2 regions of the Paenibacillus sp. FSL R10-2199 genome follow, and region 2 is predicted to be linked to the other one. Evidence: predicted binding sites of a transcription regulator. Region 2 holds the regulator's gene; the other holds the start of a gene.

Region 1 (7,243 bases), 890 kb from region 2:
CAAACCGGATATCGTCTATCTCTCCATCGGGGTAACTACCACGGCTGATACTGCACAAGAGGCGCAGAAGGGTACCGCGGCAAAGATTGCGAAGCTGACTGCATTATTCAAAACAACCTGGGGAATTGCGGACAAGGATATTCAGAGCACGCAGTTCTATGTACAGCCTAATTACATCTATAGCGAAAAGGAAGGCCAGCAGGTTAAAGGCTATAATGCCCAGCATACGCTGAAGATTTCCTACCGTGATCTGACTAAGGTCGGACAATTGCTGGATGCAGCATCGACGGCAGGAGCGAACAATATCGGCAATGCAAGCTTTGCGATCGAAGATCCATCAGCCTTTGAAGCACAGGTTATCGAAAAAGCAATGCAGAATGCAGATGTAAAAGCGGCAGCGATTGCTAAAGCGGCGAAACGCGGACTCGGGCAGGTGGTAACGGTCATTCAGAACGACGACGGGAATAACCCGGTTGTCTTCGTTGAACAGGCCGCCATGTCCAAAGCAGCGAATGATTCAGCTGCCGGAAGCTCTGTTGAACCCGGAGAAGTTAAAGTAACCACTCAGCTGAGCGTAACCTATGAATTGAAATAAAGTGACCGCGAAGAGGCGCTTGCTCTGCTGTTTATGGCAGGGCGGCGCCTTTTTTAGGAGAAATTTTCGTTGAAATCTCTCAAATTGTTTAAATAAATGTAATAAGGTTGTTAGAAAGACTCTTCAATCCTTAAGAAACTGTAAAGCGCATTGTAACATCCGCCGACCTTCTTATCCCTATAATAGGAAGAGTGAAGCTGAGGGAACACATCACGTCATAATACATCGCACCAGCGGAAGGGGAAGAACAACAATGAAAATGAATGATACTTCGAAGAAATACGCCCGTAAATGGGGCGCAGGAATGATTGCAGCGGGAATGCTGCTCGGTGGAGCCGCAATACCGGCAGGTATAACTCAGGCAGCTCCAGCAGCTGCTCAGGTGAAGGCTGCATCCTCCCCGGTAGTACTGAAGGTAAACGGCAAGATTGCAGCGCAGAAGGGGCTTTTCCAGGACGGAAAGGTATGGATTCCGGTAACGTTTATGCGCGATGCGCTGGGGATGCCGCTATCTTATGATAAAGCAGAGAAGACGTATACCATCGGTACAGGTACTACACAAACTAAACTGACGGTTACTGAATACTATACTACGATTAAAGTGAACAATTATTTTATCGGCGAATATGAAGTGAAGAATATGGATAACCGCTTCTATGTTTCGTTTGACCTGCTCAGCGATTACTTAGGCTACAAGGGTGACTGGAGTGCCGCAACGGGACGGCTCAATGTGATGAAGAGAACGCAAAATGCGGTAACTATAAAGACTGAGAGCTATGTTAAGGACCATAAAGATGCACCAATCAAGCTGGATTATCCACAGGTCAGCGGTCTTGCAAGTAGCGAGGCTGAGAAGGCAATCAATGATACAATCAAACAGACGATTCAGAAATACGCGGCTTACGCCGAAGATCAAATCTCCCTTAAATCCGAGGACGACCGTCCGTATGAATTCGAAGGCGGTTATGTGGTCACTTATAATCAGGACGGCGTGCTCAGTCTGATCACGAATCAATACGGATATACCGGCGGTGCACATGGATCGACTATCCGCAATGCCTTTACCTTCTCACTTAAAGACGGTAAACGCCTGCTGCTGGGGGATTTGTTCAAGGCTAATCCTAACTACAAGAAACAGCTGAATGCCAAGGTATCTACTGAAATCAAAGCAAACGGAGGTTATCTGGGAGGATTCACAGGCCTGAATACAGAGAAATACTTCTATCTGAAAGAGGGCAAAGCCGTGCTCTTCTTCCAGCAATATGAGTATACTGCATACGCTACAGGCTTCCCGGAGGTAATCTTCAGCTTCAAAGAGCTGCTGCCGGACGGAAGCAGTCCGTTCGCTGCACTGAAATAATATAGTAGTTTCATATATCCTGCCCATGCGTTTCCTCCGGAGACATAAGGGCAGGATTTCTTTTGCGGGCCTATTAAGGCTGCCCTGCCGTTACCACATCCCCGAGGCAGTCATAAGCTAAAGAAAGCAAGCAGCTTATAGCGGGGAGGGAAGGATATGGTCTATCAATATACGGCCATTGGAGATTCATTAACGACCGGATTCGGGGCTCTGCCCGGGAACGGATTTGTCCCCGTCTACCGCCGGATGGCGGAAGGGCGGCTGCAGACTCCGGTGGCTTCAGCGAATCTTGGAGTGAACGGTCTGACAACAGCAGGGCTGGAGCAGCGTCTCAAGACAGATGGCGGCTTTCGTTCTGCGGTTAAGGATGCGGAGATCATCACCGTCTCTATTGGCGGCAATGATCTGATTAAGGCCGCCAAAGCCGCAGCGGGGAGGCCAGGTGAGCTGAATGGATATCTGCAAAAAGCGCTCCGGGAATGCAAACGGAATTTCAGTGATATTATGAATACTCTGGCACAGCTGAAGGCGGGTACGCGAAGTCCTTACATTATCCGGATTGTAGGTCTCTATAATCCGTATCCTCAGGTGGATGCGGCTACAGATTGGGTGCGGCAGTTCAACCGCTATGCTGCCGGCTACAGCAGTTATGTTGTGGGGTTTGCTTCCATTTATCATGAATTTGCCGGAAATGAGCGGGGGCTGCTGTTCCTGGATCATATCCATCCGAACGGCAGGGGCTACCGGGTGATTGCCGGCAAGCTGGATGCCCTGGGATATGGAACCTTGAGGTGAAACATCAGTATATATGCCAAATAAAGAGGCTGCCGCAGACCTGTAGGTCCGTGGCAGCCTCTTTATGTGTTGGTGAAGTATAGAAATTAAACGCCAGTCGGCAAGGTCTTCTCAATGACTTTATCGACAATGCCATATTCAGCTGCATCGGCAGCACTCATGAAGTAGTCGCGGTCGGTATCCTTCTCGATCTTCTCGATCGGCTGGCCCGTACGTTCGGACAGGATACGGTTCAGCTTCTCGCGCAGCTTGATGATGCGGCGGGCGCGGATTTCGATATCCGAAGCCTGACCCTGGGCACCGCCGAGCGGCTGGTGAATCATAATTTCGCTGTTCGGCAAGGCGAAGCGTTTGCCCTTGGCGCCGGCGTTCAGCAGGAAGGCACCCATGGAAGCGGCCATCCCTACACAGATGGTGGATACATCCGGTTTAATGTACTGCATTGTATCAAATATAGCCATACCCGCTGTAATGGAACCGCCAGGGCTGTTTACATACAGGTGAATATCCTTATCCGGATCCTCGGCAGCCAGGAAGAGCATTTGTGCGATGATGGAATTGGCTACCACGTCATTAACCTCCGTTCCAAGGAAAATGATGCGGTCCTTCAGCAGGCGGGAATAGATGTCATAAGCGCGCTCACCGCGGTTGCTCTGTTCTACTACCATAGGAATATAACTCACGTGGAAAACCTCCTTGAAATTGGTGCTTCGAATGTGTTCATTTTTTACTGTTACCGTATTAACCACATGATAAACAAATTCAAACAAAAAGTCAAAGAAAGTCAAACTTAGATTCAAAAAAAAGAGCCATCAAGCGGCTCTTTGGTTAAATATAATATAAGCATTGCTAAATTATGTACAAAAGTGAAAATAATGGCGCGCCCGCCAAGAATCGAACTTGGATCTCAGGCTTCGGAGGCCTACGTCATATCCATTGGACCACGGGCGCAACAGAAATTATTATAATACACTTATTGCATAAAAGCAACGTGTAAAACCCGTCGTGCAAAAAAATAGTTTTCCGGCTCCCAGGCAGATGATAGCTTCCCACTTGACAGTCAGGTGATGGAGGTTTTCAGTCATGTGCTTAAGGGCGTGGTTACCTCTCACAGACCGGCAGATGTATAAGATGAAACGGGTCTGAGAATTATAGTCTCGGAACACTTGCACTCGGCGTCAGTTTTGGGTAGAATATGGGTGGGACTTAAAAAGTTAACCCGGGACATTTTGAGACCACGAACAAGGGAAAAGAGAAAGACGAAGTTGCAGGAGTGAAAGCATGCGTAATTTATTGGAAATCCAAAAGCAGCTTCTGCCTGATCTCATGGAAACCCTTAAGAGACGGTATACGATTCTACATCAGATCATGCTGTCCGATATTATTGGGCGCAGAACGCTTGCCGCCTCGCTTGATATGACCGAGCGGGTGCTGCGCGCCGAGACGGATCTTCTGAAATCGCAAGGGCTCATTGAGATCGAGAGCGTCGGCATGCGCATTAGCGAAGCCGGTCGCAGACTGCTTGACCTGCTGGAGCCGATCGCCAAGAGCCTCTTCGGCCTGGATGATCTGGAAGAGAAAATTCGTACTACGTACGGTCTCAGTAAAGTAGTTGTTGTACCTGGCGACTGCGAGACCTCGCTGTTCACCAAACGTGAACTGGGGCGTGCAGGTTCGAAGGCACTGCTCAGTGTACTGCGCAGTGACGATACGATTGCCGTCACAGGCGGATCGACCCTGGCCGAAATGGCCGATCAGTTGACCCCGCCGCTATCCCTTTCCTATAAGAACGCCTGGGTAGTTCCGGCGCGCGGAGGACTGGGAGAGAGCATGGAGATCCAAGCCAACACCATTGCTTCGACCATGGCCAAACGGATTGGTGCCAATTACCGTCTGCTGCATGTGCCTGATCTGCTCAGCGGCGATGCCTATCAGTCGCTCGCACTGGACTCCAATATTGGAGAGATTGTGCAGATTATCCGCAGATCGCGTATTATTGTGCATGGAATTGGCGATGCCATTGAAATGACTCACCGCCGCAAGCTGGACCCCGGTACTATCTCAGAGATTCAGGACGAGGGTGCGGTAGCCGAATCGTTCGGATATTATTTCAATGAGAATGGCGAGGTGGTTCATACCATGCTGACCATGGGGCTGCGCCTGGAAGACATTATCCGTACAGAAGTTGTCATCGGTATTGCCGGCGGCAAACGCAAGGCTAAGGCCATTCATGCGATGCTGCGGTTCGGCCAAGAGGATATTCTCGTAACAGACGAGGCGGCTGCTATCGAAATCGGCAAAGAAATCGACAAACAATTGCAAGAGGTCCTATAGATTCCATTTTATGGGACGCGCGCAAAGGTATTATGCATTATACTTAACCTTGTTGTCTTGACGAGCCTCACGGCTTGTCTTGAATAAATAAAACGAAATCTAGGAGGAACTATTCAATGAGTGTAAAAGTTGGTATTAACGGTTTTGGACGTATTGGACGCCTTGCATTCCGCCGTATTCAAAATGTAGAAGGTATCGAAGTGGTAGCAATCAATGACTTGACTGACGCTAAGATGCTTGCTCATTTGCTTAAATATGATACAACTCAAGGTAAATTCCAAGGCGATGTTGAAGTTCACGACGGCTTCTTCAAAGTTAACGGTAAAGATGTTAAGGTTCTGGCGAACCGCAACCCTGAAGAACTTCCTTGGGGAGAGCTTGGCGTTGATATCGTTCTGGAATGCACAGGTTTCTTCACAACTAAAGAAGCAGCTGAAAAGCACCTTAAAGGCGGAGCTAAGAAAGTAGTTATTTCCGCTCCAGCTACAGGCGACATGAAGACTGTTGTTTACAACGTTAACGATGACATCCTTGACGGTAGCGAAACAGTAATCTCCGGCGCATCTTGCACAACGAACTGTCTGGCTCCTATGGCCAAAGTTCTGAACGACAAATTCGGTATCATCGAAGGCTTGATGACTACTATCCACGCTTACACAGGTGACCAGAATACACTTGATGCTCCACACGCTAAAGGCGACTTCAGACGTGCCCGCGCTGCTGCTGAGAACATCATCCCTAACACTACCGGTGCTGCAAAAGCAATCGGCCTGGTAATTCCAGAACTTAAAGGCAAACTTGACGGTGCAGCACAACGTGTGCCTGTAGCTACGGGTTCCCTGACTGAGCTGGTTACTGTTCTGGATAAGAGCGTAACTGTTGAAGAAATCAACGCAGCCATGAAAGAAGCTTCCGATCCGGAAACTTACGGCTACACTGAAGATGAAATCGTATCTTCCGACATCAAGGGTATGACTTTCGGTTCCCTGTTCGATGCTACACAAACTAAAGTTCTGACTGTTGGCGACAAACAACTGGTTAAGACCGTTGCTTGGTATGACAATGAAATGTCCTACACTGCACAGCTCGTTCGTACTCTAGAAAAATTCGCTAAACTTGCTCAATAATACCGATTTTATATAGGCAGTACAATAGAGCGGAAACAATGAAAGTCTGTTTCCGCTCTTTCTAAATGAAATGGATTCGTGAATGAACCAATTTTGGGTGTGGAGGAAATGTTAATCATGAACAAAAAAAGTGTCCGTGATGTAGAAGTAAAAGGCAAACGCGTATTCGTGCGTGTGGATTTCAACGTGCCAGTGGAAGACGGTAAGATCACTGATGATACCCGTATCCGCGAAACCCTTCCAACAATTAAATACCTGATTGAGAACGGTGCAAAGGTCATTCTGGCCAGCCATATGGGCCGTCCTAAAGGTGAATTCGTCGATTCCATGCGGTTGACTTCCGCAGCTGTACGTCTGTCCGAATTGCTCGGCAAACCGGTAGCCAAAGCTGATGAAGCGATTGGCGAAGCGGTAAAAGCACAAATCGCTGAACTGAACGAAGGCGACGTGCTTGTGCTTGAGAATGTCCGTTTCTATAAAGGTGAAGAAAAGAACGATCCTGAACTGGCTAAGCAGTTCGCTGAACTGGCTGACCTGTTCGTCAATGACGCATTCGGTGCGGCTCACCGTGCCCATGCTTCGACAGAGGGTATCGCTCACTTCCTGCCTGCAGTATCCGGCCTTCTGATGGAGAAGGAATTGTCCGTTCTGGGCAAAGCCCTGTCCAATCCTGAACGTCCTTTCACTGCGATCATCGGCGGATCCAAAGTTAAAGACAAAATTGACGTGATCGACAACCTGCTGACTCTGGCTGACAACGTATTGATTGGCGGCGGCCTTTCTTACACCTTCACCAAAGCACAAGGTTACGAAATCGGAAATTCTTTGGTAGACAACGACAAGATCGATGCTGCGCTTGGATTTATCGAAAAAGCCAAAGCACTCGGCAAAAACTTTGTGCTTCCGGTTGACGTAGTTATCGCTGACAAGTTCGGCGCAGATGCCAACACCAAAATTGTAGATGTGACTGAAATTCCTGCTGGCTGGGAAGGTCTGGACATCGGTCCTAAAACCCGTGAAATTTATGCCGAT
Region 2 (7,243 bases):
GAGATAGTGCCCCTCTTCGGAGCATCGGAGACAGGTGGTGCATGGTTGTCGTCAGCTCGTGTCGTGAGATGTTGGGTTAAGTCCCGCAACGAGCGCAACCCTTGACTTTAGTTGCCAGCAGGTGAAGCTGGGCACTCTAGAGTGACTGCCGGTGACAAACCGGAGGAAGGTGGGGATGACGTCAAATCATCATGCCCCTTATGACCTGGGCTACACACGTACTACAATGGCCGGTACAACGGGAAGCGAAACCGCGAGGTGGAGCCAATCCCAGCAAAGCCGGTCTCAGTTCGGATTGCAGGCTGCAACTCGCCTGCATGAAGTCGGAATTGCTAGTAATCGCGGATCAGCATGCCGCGGTGAATACGTTCCCGGGTCTTGTACACACCGCCCGTCACACCACGAGAGTTTACAACACCCGAAGTCGGTGGGGTAACCCGCAAGGGAGCCAGCCGCCGAAGGTGGGGTAGATGATTGGGGTGAAGTCGTAACAAGGTAGCCGTATCGGAAGGTGCGGCTGGATCACCTCCTTTCTATGGAGAATCGTTTCCTGCAACGGAAACATTCAAATCGGAAGTATTACTTCCAAAAGATACTTAACGCGTATCCATTTGTTCGGTTTTGATGGAATTTGCGGGGCCATAGCTCAGCTGGGAGAGCGCCTGCCTTGCAAGCAGGAGGTCAGCGGTTCGATCCCGCTTGGCTCCACCAACAAACTTCATCAATTTGTTATGTCTAGAAACTTTAATATCGTCTGTAATTTCGAACAACACAACCGTGTTTGTCCCGTGATTACAGCACCTTGATCCTTGAAAACTGGATACCGAAACGAATTTGCGTTTTAGAACATCTTTTAGCTGAAACTTGTGTAAGCAAGTTGAAATAGTTATTAGTTGCTACAGCGATTTTCCTAACGGAAAACGCATTGGTTAAGCTAATAAGAGCACACGGAGGATGCCTAGGCGCCAGGAGCCGACGAAGGACGTGGCGAACAACGAAACTGCCTCGGGGAGCTGTAAGCAAGCTTTGATCCGGGGGTGTCCGAATGGGGAAACCCAGCTGTGGTAATTCGCAGTTACTCGTATCTGAATACATAGGATACGCAGAGGCAGACCAGGGGAACTGAAACATCTAAGTACCCTGAGGAAGAGAAAACAATAGTGATTCCGTCAGTAGCGGCGAGCGAACGCGGAACAGCCTAAACCAAGGGGCTTGCCTCTTGGGGTTGTGGGACGTCTCACATGGAGTTACAAAGGAATATGGTAGGCGAAGAGGTCTGGAAAGGCCCGCGATAGAGGTAAAAGCCCTGTAGCCTAAACTGTGTTCTCTCCGAGACGGATCCCGAGTAGTGCGGGGCACGTGAAACCCCGTATGAATCCAGCAGGACCATCTGCTAAGGCTAAATACTACCTGGCGACCGATAGTGAAACAGTACCGTGAGGGAAAGGTGAAAAGCACCCCGGAAGGGGAGTGAAATAGAACCTGAAACCGTGTGCTTACAAAAAGTCAGAGCCCGATCTATGGGTGATGGCGTGCCTTTTGTAGAATGAACCGGCGAGTTACGTTTAACATGCAAGGTTAAGGTGAGAAGCCGGAGCCGCAGCGAAAGCGAGTCTGAATAGGGCGACTAAGTATGTGGACGTAGACCCGAAACCGTGTGATCTACCCCTGTCCAGGGTGAAGGTGCGGTAACACGCACTGGAGGCCCGAACCCACGCATGTTGAAAAATGCGGGGATGAGGTGGGGGTAGCGGAGAAATTCCAATCGAACTCGGAGATAGCTGGTTCTCCCCGAAATAGCTTTAGGGCTAGCCTCGGTGAATGGAGTGGTGGAGGTAGAGCACTGATTGGGTGCGGGGCCCGCAAGGGTTACCAAGCTCAGTCAAACTCCGAATGCCATTAACTTCTTGCCGGGAGTCAGACAGTGAGTGCTAAGATCCATTGTCAAAAGGGAAACAGCCCAGACCATCAGCTAAGGTCCCCAAGTGTGTGTTAAGTGGGAAAGGATGTGGAGTTGCACAGACAACCAGGATGTTGGCTTAGAAGCAGCCACCATTGAAAGAGTGCGTAATAGCTCACTGGTCGAGTGACTCTGCGCCGAAAATGTAACGGGGCTAAACACACCACCGAAGCTATGGCTAGATGCTTTGCATCTGGGGTAGGGGAGCGTTGTATGCAGGTTGAAGGTGTACCGTAAGGAGCGCTGGACAGCATACAAGTGAGAATGCCGGTATGAGTAACGAAAAGATCAGTGAGAATCTGATCCGCCGAAAGCCCAAGGTTTCCTGAGGAAGGCTCGTCCGCTCAGGGTAAGTCGGGACCTAAGGCGAGGCCGAAAGGCGTAGTCGAAGGACAACAGTTTGAAATTACTGTACCACCGTAATCCGCTATGAGCGATGGGGTGACGCAGGAGGGTAGTGACGCGGACTGATGGATATGTCCGTCTAAGCAGTGAGGCTGATGTGTAGGCAAATCCGCACATCACTAAGGCTGGGCTGTGATGGGGAGCGAAAATTGTAGTAGCGAAGGTCATGATCTCACACTGCCAAGAAAAGCCTCTAGCCAGGAGAAGGTGCCCGTACCGCAAACCGACACAGGTAGGCGAGAAGAGAATTCTAAGGCGCGCGGAAGAACTCTCGTTAAGGAACTCGGCAAAATGACCTCGTAACTTCGGGAGAAGAGGTGCCTCGGTAGGGTGAATAGCCCGAGGGGGCCGCAGTGAAAAGGCCCAAGCGACTGTTTAGCAAAAACACAGGTCTGTGCGAAGCCGCAAGGCGAAGTATACGGGCTGACGCCTGCCCGGTGCTGGAAGGTTAAGGGGAGTGGTTAGGGGTTAAACCCGAAGCTGTGAACCGAAGCCCCAGTAAACGGCGGCCGTAACTATAACGGTCCTAAGGTAGCGAAATTCCTTGTCAGGTAAATTCTGACCCGCACGAATGGCGTAACGACTTGGGCGCTGTCTCAACGAGAGATCCGGTGAAATTTTAATACCTGTGAAGATGCAGGTTACCCGCGACAAGACGGAAAGACCCCATGGAGCTTTACTGCAGCTTGATATTGAATTTGGGTACGATCTGTACAGGATAGGTGGGAGCCGTTGAGGCAGGAGCGCAAGCTTCTGCGGAGGCGCCGTTGGGATACCACCCTGATCGTATCTAGGTTCTAACCTAGTGCCCTAATCGGGTACGGGGACCGTGTCAGGCGGGCAGTTTGACTGGGGCGGTCGCCTCCTAAAGAGTAACGGAGGCGTTCAAAGGTTCCCTCAGAATGGTTGGAAATCATTCGCAGAGTGCAAAGGCATAAGGGAGCTTGACTGCGAGACCTACAAGTCGAGCAGGGACGAAAGTCGGACTTAGTGATCCGGTGGTACCGCATGGAAGGGCCATCGCTCAACGGATAAAAGCTACCCTGGGGATAACAGGCTTATCTCCCCCAAGAGTCCACATCGACGGGGAGGTTTGGCACCTCGATGTCGGCTCATCGCATCCTGGGGCTGAAGTAGGTCCCAAGGGTTGGGCTGTTCGCCCATTAAAGCGGTACGCGAGCTGGGTTCAGAACGTCGTGAGACAGTTCGGTCCCTATCTGTCGTGGGCGCAGGAAATTTGAGAGGAGCTGTCCTTAGTACGAGAGGACCGGGATGGACGTACCGCTGGTGCATCAGTTGTTCCGCCAGGAGCATGGCTGAGTAGCTACGTACGGACGGGATAAGCGCTGAAAGCATCTAAGCGTGAAGCCCCCCTCAAGATGAGATTTCCCAATTAGTAAGACCCCTTGAAGACGACGAGGTAGATAGGTTGGAGGTGGAAGTGCAGCAATGCATGGAGCTGACCAATACTAATCGGTCGAGGGCTTATCCAAATTTCTTAGAGCGCAGATTCGTTTCGGATTCAGTTTTCAGGTGATCAAGCCTGTACGCCATGAAATTCATTCGCACATCCGTGATGAACCGAATTTCAAGCGGCAGCGTCTGTTTCACAGACGCATGTTTGGTGGCGATAGCGGAGGGGTTCCACGCGTACCCATCCCGAACACGACCGTTAAGCCCTCCAGCGCCGATGGTACTTGGACCGAAGGGTCCTGGGAGAGTAGGACGTTGCCAAGCACATGAAGCCATTGTTGAGTAATCGACAGTGGCTTTTTTGGTTTGTGCAGGGTTGTGGAAAAGCTGTGGATAAATTTCAGTAACTGCTGAAAACTTACGCACATGTGGATACAATTTCAGGAAGAAGTCTTTTCCCTGATAATGTGGATTAAAACGCATATTCAGGCGAATGAGTCAAGAGAAAACCTAAGTAATCCACTGTTTTTGTGGATAAAAAGTGAATTTTGTGGATAGATAAATATGAATCGTGGATAACTAATTTTTGCCGGAAGAAACTCTTTCGGGTTTTTTGTTTTATTGTTCAAAACCTGTGGATAACTTTTGTCCGCGGGCTATTTTTGTACCTCATTAGCTTCTGGACAATTTGCTTGATATACTCAATCTGAGCAACCATTGGACTCTATCTCTATAAATTCATTAACGGGGTGAGCAGCATGGAAATAAGGCAATTGCACGCAGATGATTTTGAAGAAGGCTTAGGCTTGTCAGAATATGCTTTTCAGTACAAGGTGATAGGAGAAGACAGGGAACGCGCCAGAGAGAAGTTCAAGCCGGAACAAATATGGGGAGTATTCGAAGGACCAAGTTTAAGTGCCAAGCTGGTACTTCTTCCACTTCAGGCATACATACAGGGCAAGCCCGTATCTATGGGCGGAATTGCGGGCGTAGCGACGTGGCCGGAGAACCGCAGGCAGGGATATGTGGCCAAGCTGTTGACCCATGCGCTGCAAACCATGAACGAAGCAGGGCAAACACTGTCTTTTCTGCACCCGTTTTTAATCCCCTTTTACCGGAAATTCGGCTGGGAGATCTATTGTGAATATAAGAAATACAACATACCTGTGGATAAATTTCCGCGGAAGGCTGAAATACAGGGCTCTGTGAAGCGCGGGGCGGCTGATATTAAAGTATTGCAACAGCTGTATGTCTCATTTGCAGCCCGGTACAACGGCACACTGCAGCGTACGGAGGAATGGTGGAAGGAAAAAGTACTCGATGAAGATACACATCAGTGTGTATTTTATTCGCAGCAGGGTGAACCGGAAGGGTATGTGCTGTATAAAATAGTGAACAAAGAACTGGTCATCGATGAATTTGTCTATCTGAATGAGAAGGCCCGGCAAGGGCTGTGGACATTTCTGGCTAACCATGACTCTATGATCACCGGAGCTTCATTGAAGCTGGTTCCCTCTGATGACATTCTGCCGTATTTGCTTCCCGACCCGCGGATTGCCCAGGAGAATTATCCGTACTTCATGGCACGCATTGTCAACGCCCAAGCCTTTATAGAGAATTTGTCTTTCCATGCGCTGAGCGGTATCCGGGAGCGGCTGCTTTATATTGAAGATGAGCATGCCCCCTGGAATAACGGCCTGTGGCGGTGGACAGTAGCTGAACATGGGGAGGTATCATTTACTCAGATCCAGGGGGACAGAACAAGCGCTGATCTTATATGCAGTATTGGTACACTTACCGCACTGTTGATGGGATACAGACGTCCAGTTGAAATGGCCCGGTATGGACAGTTATCCGGTACACATGAAGCTGTAGATTGGCTGGAGAAACTGATCCCGCAGGCGCAAACGGCTTTATTTGATTTTTTCTGACAAACCTGAAGGCTCTTCCGCTTACATTAGAAGCAGGAGAGCCTAAAATACATATCCCCTTGCAATGGGATCCGTGAAGCTATTCGGAATACAATGCGGCTAAAAAGTAAAAAATAAGAGCAACCCCTTGGAATTCAGTGAGAATATGTTATAATATGAAAAAAGTCAAAGAAAGTCAAAGTCAACGCGAGCTCGACAGCAGTGTTCTTAGGATTGTAACAGTTGGAGGTCTGGCTCAGTACGAAGGCTATTGCAGCCGATTCGCACTTCAGTCCCCGGGTTAAATTCTTTAGAGCTATGTATGGACGGCGGACGTTGATACAGCACAAGCTTAACCAAGGCTTACACACTGGAGGATGAGTGATGCGTAATATCTCCGATATTATTGAACAATATCTGAAGAATATTTTGCATGAAAGTCCCGAAGGTACGGTGGAAATTCAGCGCAATGATCTGGCGGACCAGTTCTCCTGTGTGCCGTCGCAGATCAATTACGTCATCAGTACACGCTTTACTTTGGAAAAGGGATATGTAGTGGAGAGCAAACGCGGCGGTGGAGGGTATATCCGGATTCAGCGCTTCGAGCTGCCTCAGAATGTGGCACTGTATGCACATCTGAACTCCACAATAGGGAATGATATTGACCAGAATTCCGCCGAAGGACTGATTTATCAGCTGGAGGAGGCCCGTTTTCTCTCCAAGCGTGAAGCGTGTCTTATGCGGTCCGCTGTTTCCCGGGAATGCCTGACGGTTAATCTGCCGTACCGGGATGAGATTCGTGCCAAGCTAATGAAGGCCATGCTAATCTCTTTGTTAGGCAAATAATTGTCAAAATGTGAGGGAGGGACACCGCTCATGCTATGCCAGGAATGCGGGGTCAAACCGGCTACACTCCATTTCACGAAGATCGTGAACGGAGAGAAGACAGAATTTCATATTTGTGAAAGCTGTGCGCGGGAAAAGGGGGAGCTCATCCCCGGTACTGCCGGAGGATTCTCCATACACAGCTTGCTTTCCGGACTGCTTGATCTGGAGAGCGCAGGCAAGGGCAAGTCAGAGGCCGCACAGACTGTGCAGGGGCTGCATTGTGAGAACTGCGGTATGACCTATTCACAGTTCAGCAAGCTTGGACGGTTCGGCTGCAGCTCCTGCTACAAATATTTTGACAGCACGCTGGACCCGCTCTTCAGACGGGTACACGGAAGTACAGCCCATGTGGGTAAGCTTCCCAAGCGGGCGGGTGCACAGATCATGTGTAAACGCCAAATTGATGAGCTGAAGCAGGAATTACAGCAGAGCATTATGCAGGAGGAGTTTGAAACTGCAGCCGAGCTGAGGGACAGAATCCGCAAACTTGAAAAAGAAATGCCACAAGAGTAAAGTCTTTGATATATAGGAGGGGATTCCACATGTCAAGTCTCCGGTTTACCGAACAAGCACTTAGTGACTGGATGCGCTGCGGCGGGAGTCATTCCGAGATTGTTATCAGCAGCCGCATGCGTATCGCCCGTAATCTGGAGCACCTTCCTTTCCC

Evidence for each region. Region 2 encodes CtsR, which represses protease genes until heat stress. Its sites were predicted from a motif close to ATGGTCAATAAAGGTCAAACA; they were not measured.
Region 1: a site for CtsR is predicted at 3,521-3,541, ahead of clpP (ATP-dependent Clp endopeptidase proteolytic subunit ClpP). Genes of this name have one in related genera too.

Annotation. Positions count from the first base shown of each region.
Region 1 is NZ_JBBOBO010000001.1:782,065-789,307, reverse strand. It holds gene NYE33_RS03310 (SIMPL domain-containing protein) at 1-595, shown strand, start outside; gene NYE33_RS03305 (PdaC/SigV domain-containing protein) at 849-1,955, shown strand; gene NYE33_RS03300 (GDSL-type esterase/lipase family protein) at 2,112-2,750, shown strand; gene clpP (ATP-dependent Clp endopeptidase proteolytic subunit ClpP) at 2,837-3,433, opposite strand; tRNA gene NYE33_RS03290 (tRNA-Arg) at 3,627-3,701, opposite strand; gene NYE33_RS03285 (sugar-binding transcriptional regulator) at 4,032-5,084, shown strand; gene gap (type I glyceraldehyde-3-phosphate dehydrogenase) at 5,201-6,211, shown strand; gene NYE33_RS03275 (phosphoglycerate kinase) at 6,329-7,243, shown strand, end outside.
Region 2 is NZ_JBBOBO010000001.1:1,668,053-1,675,295, forward strand. It holds rRNA gene NYE33_RS07270 (16S ribosomal RNA) at 1-533, shown strand, start outside; tRNA gene NYE33_RS07275 (tRNA-Ala) at 636-711, shown strand; rRNA gene NYE33_RS07280 (23S ribosomal RNA) at 928-3,858, shown strand; rRNA gene rrf (5S ribosomal RNA) at 3,986-4,102, shown strand; gene NYE33_RS07290 (GNAT family N-acetyltransferase) at 4,537-5,709, shown strand; gene NYE33_RS07295 (CtsR family transcriptional regulator) at 6,073-6,534, shown strand; gene NYE33_RS07300 (UvrB/UvrC motif-containing protein) at 6,565-7,089, shown strand; gene NYE33_RS07305 (protein arginine kinase) at 7,119-7,243, shown strand, end outside.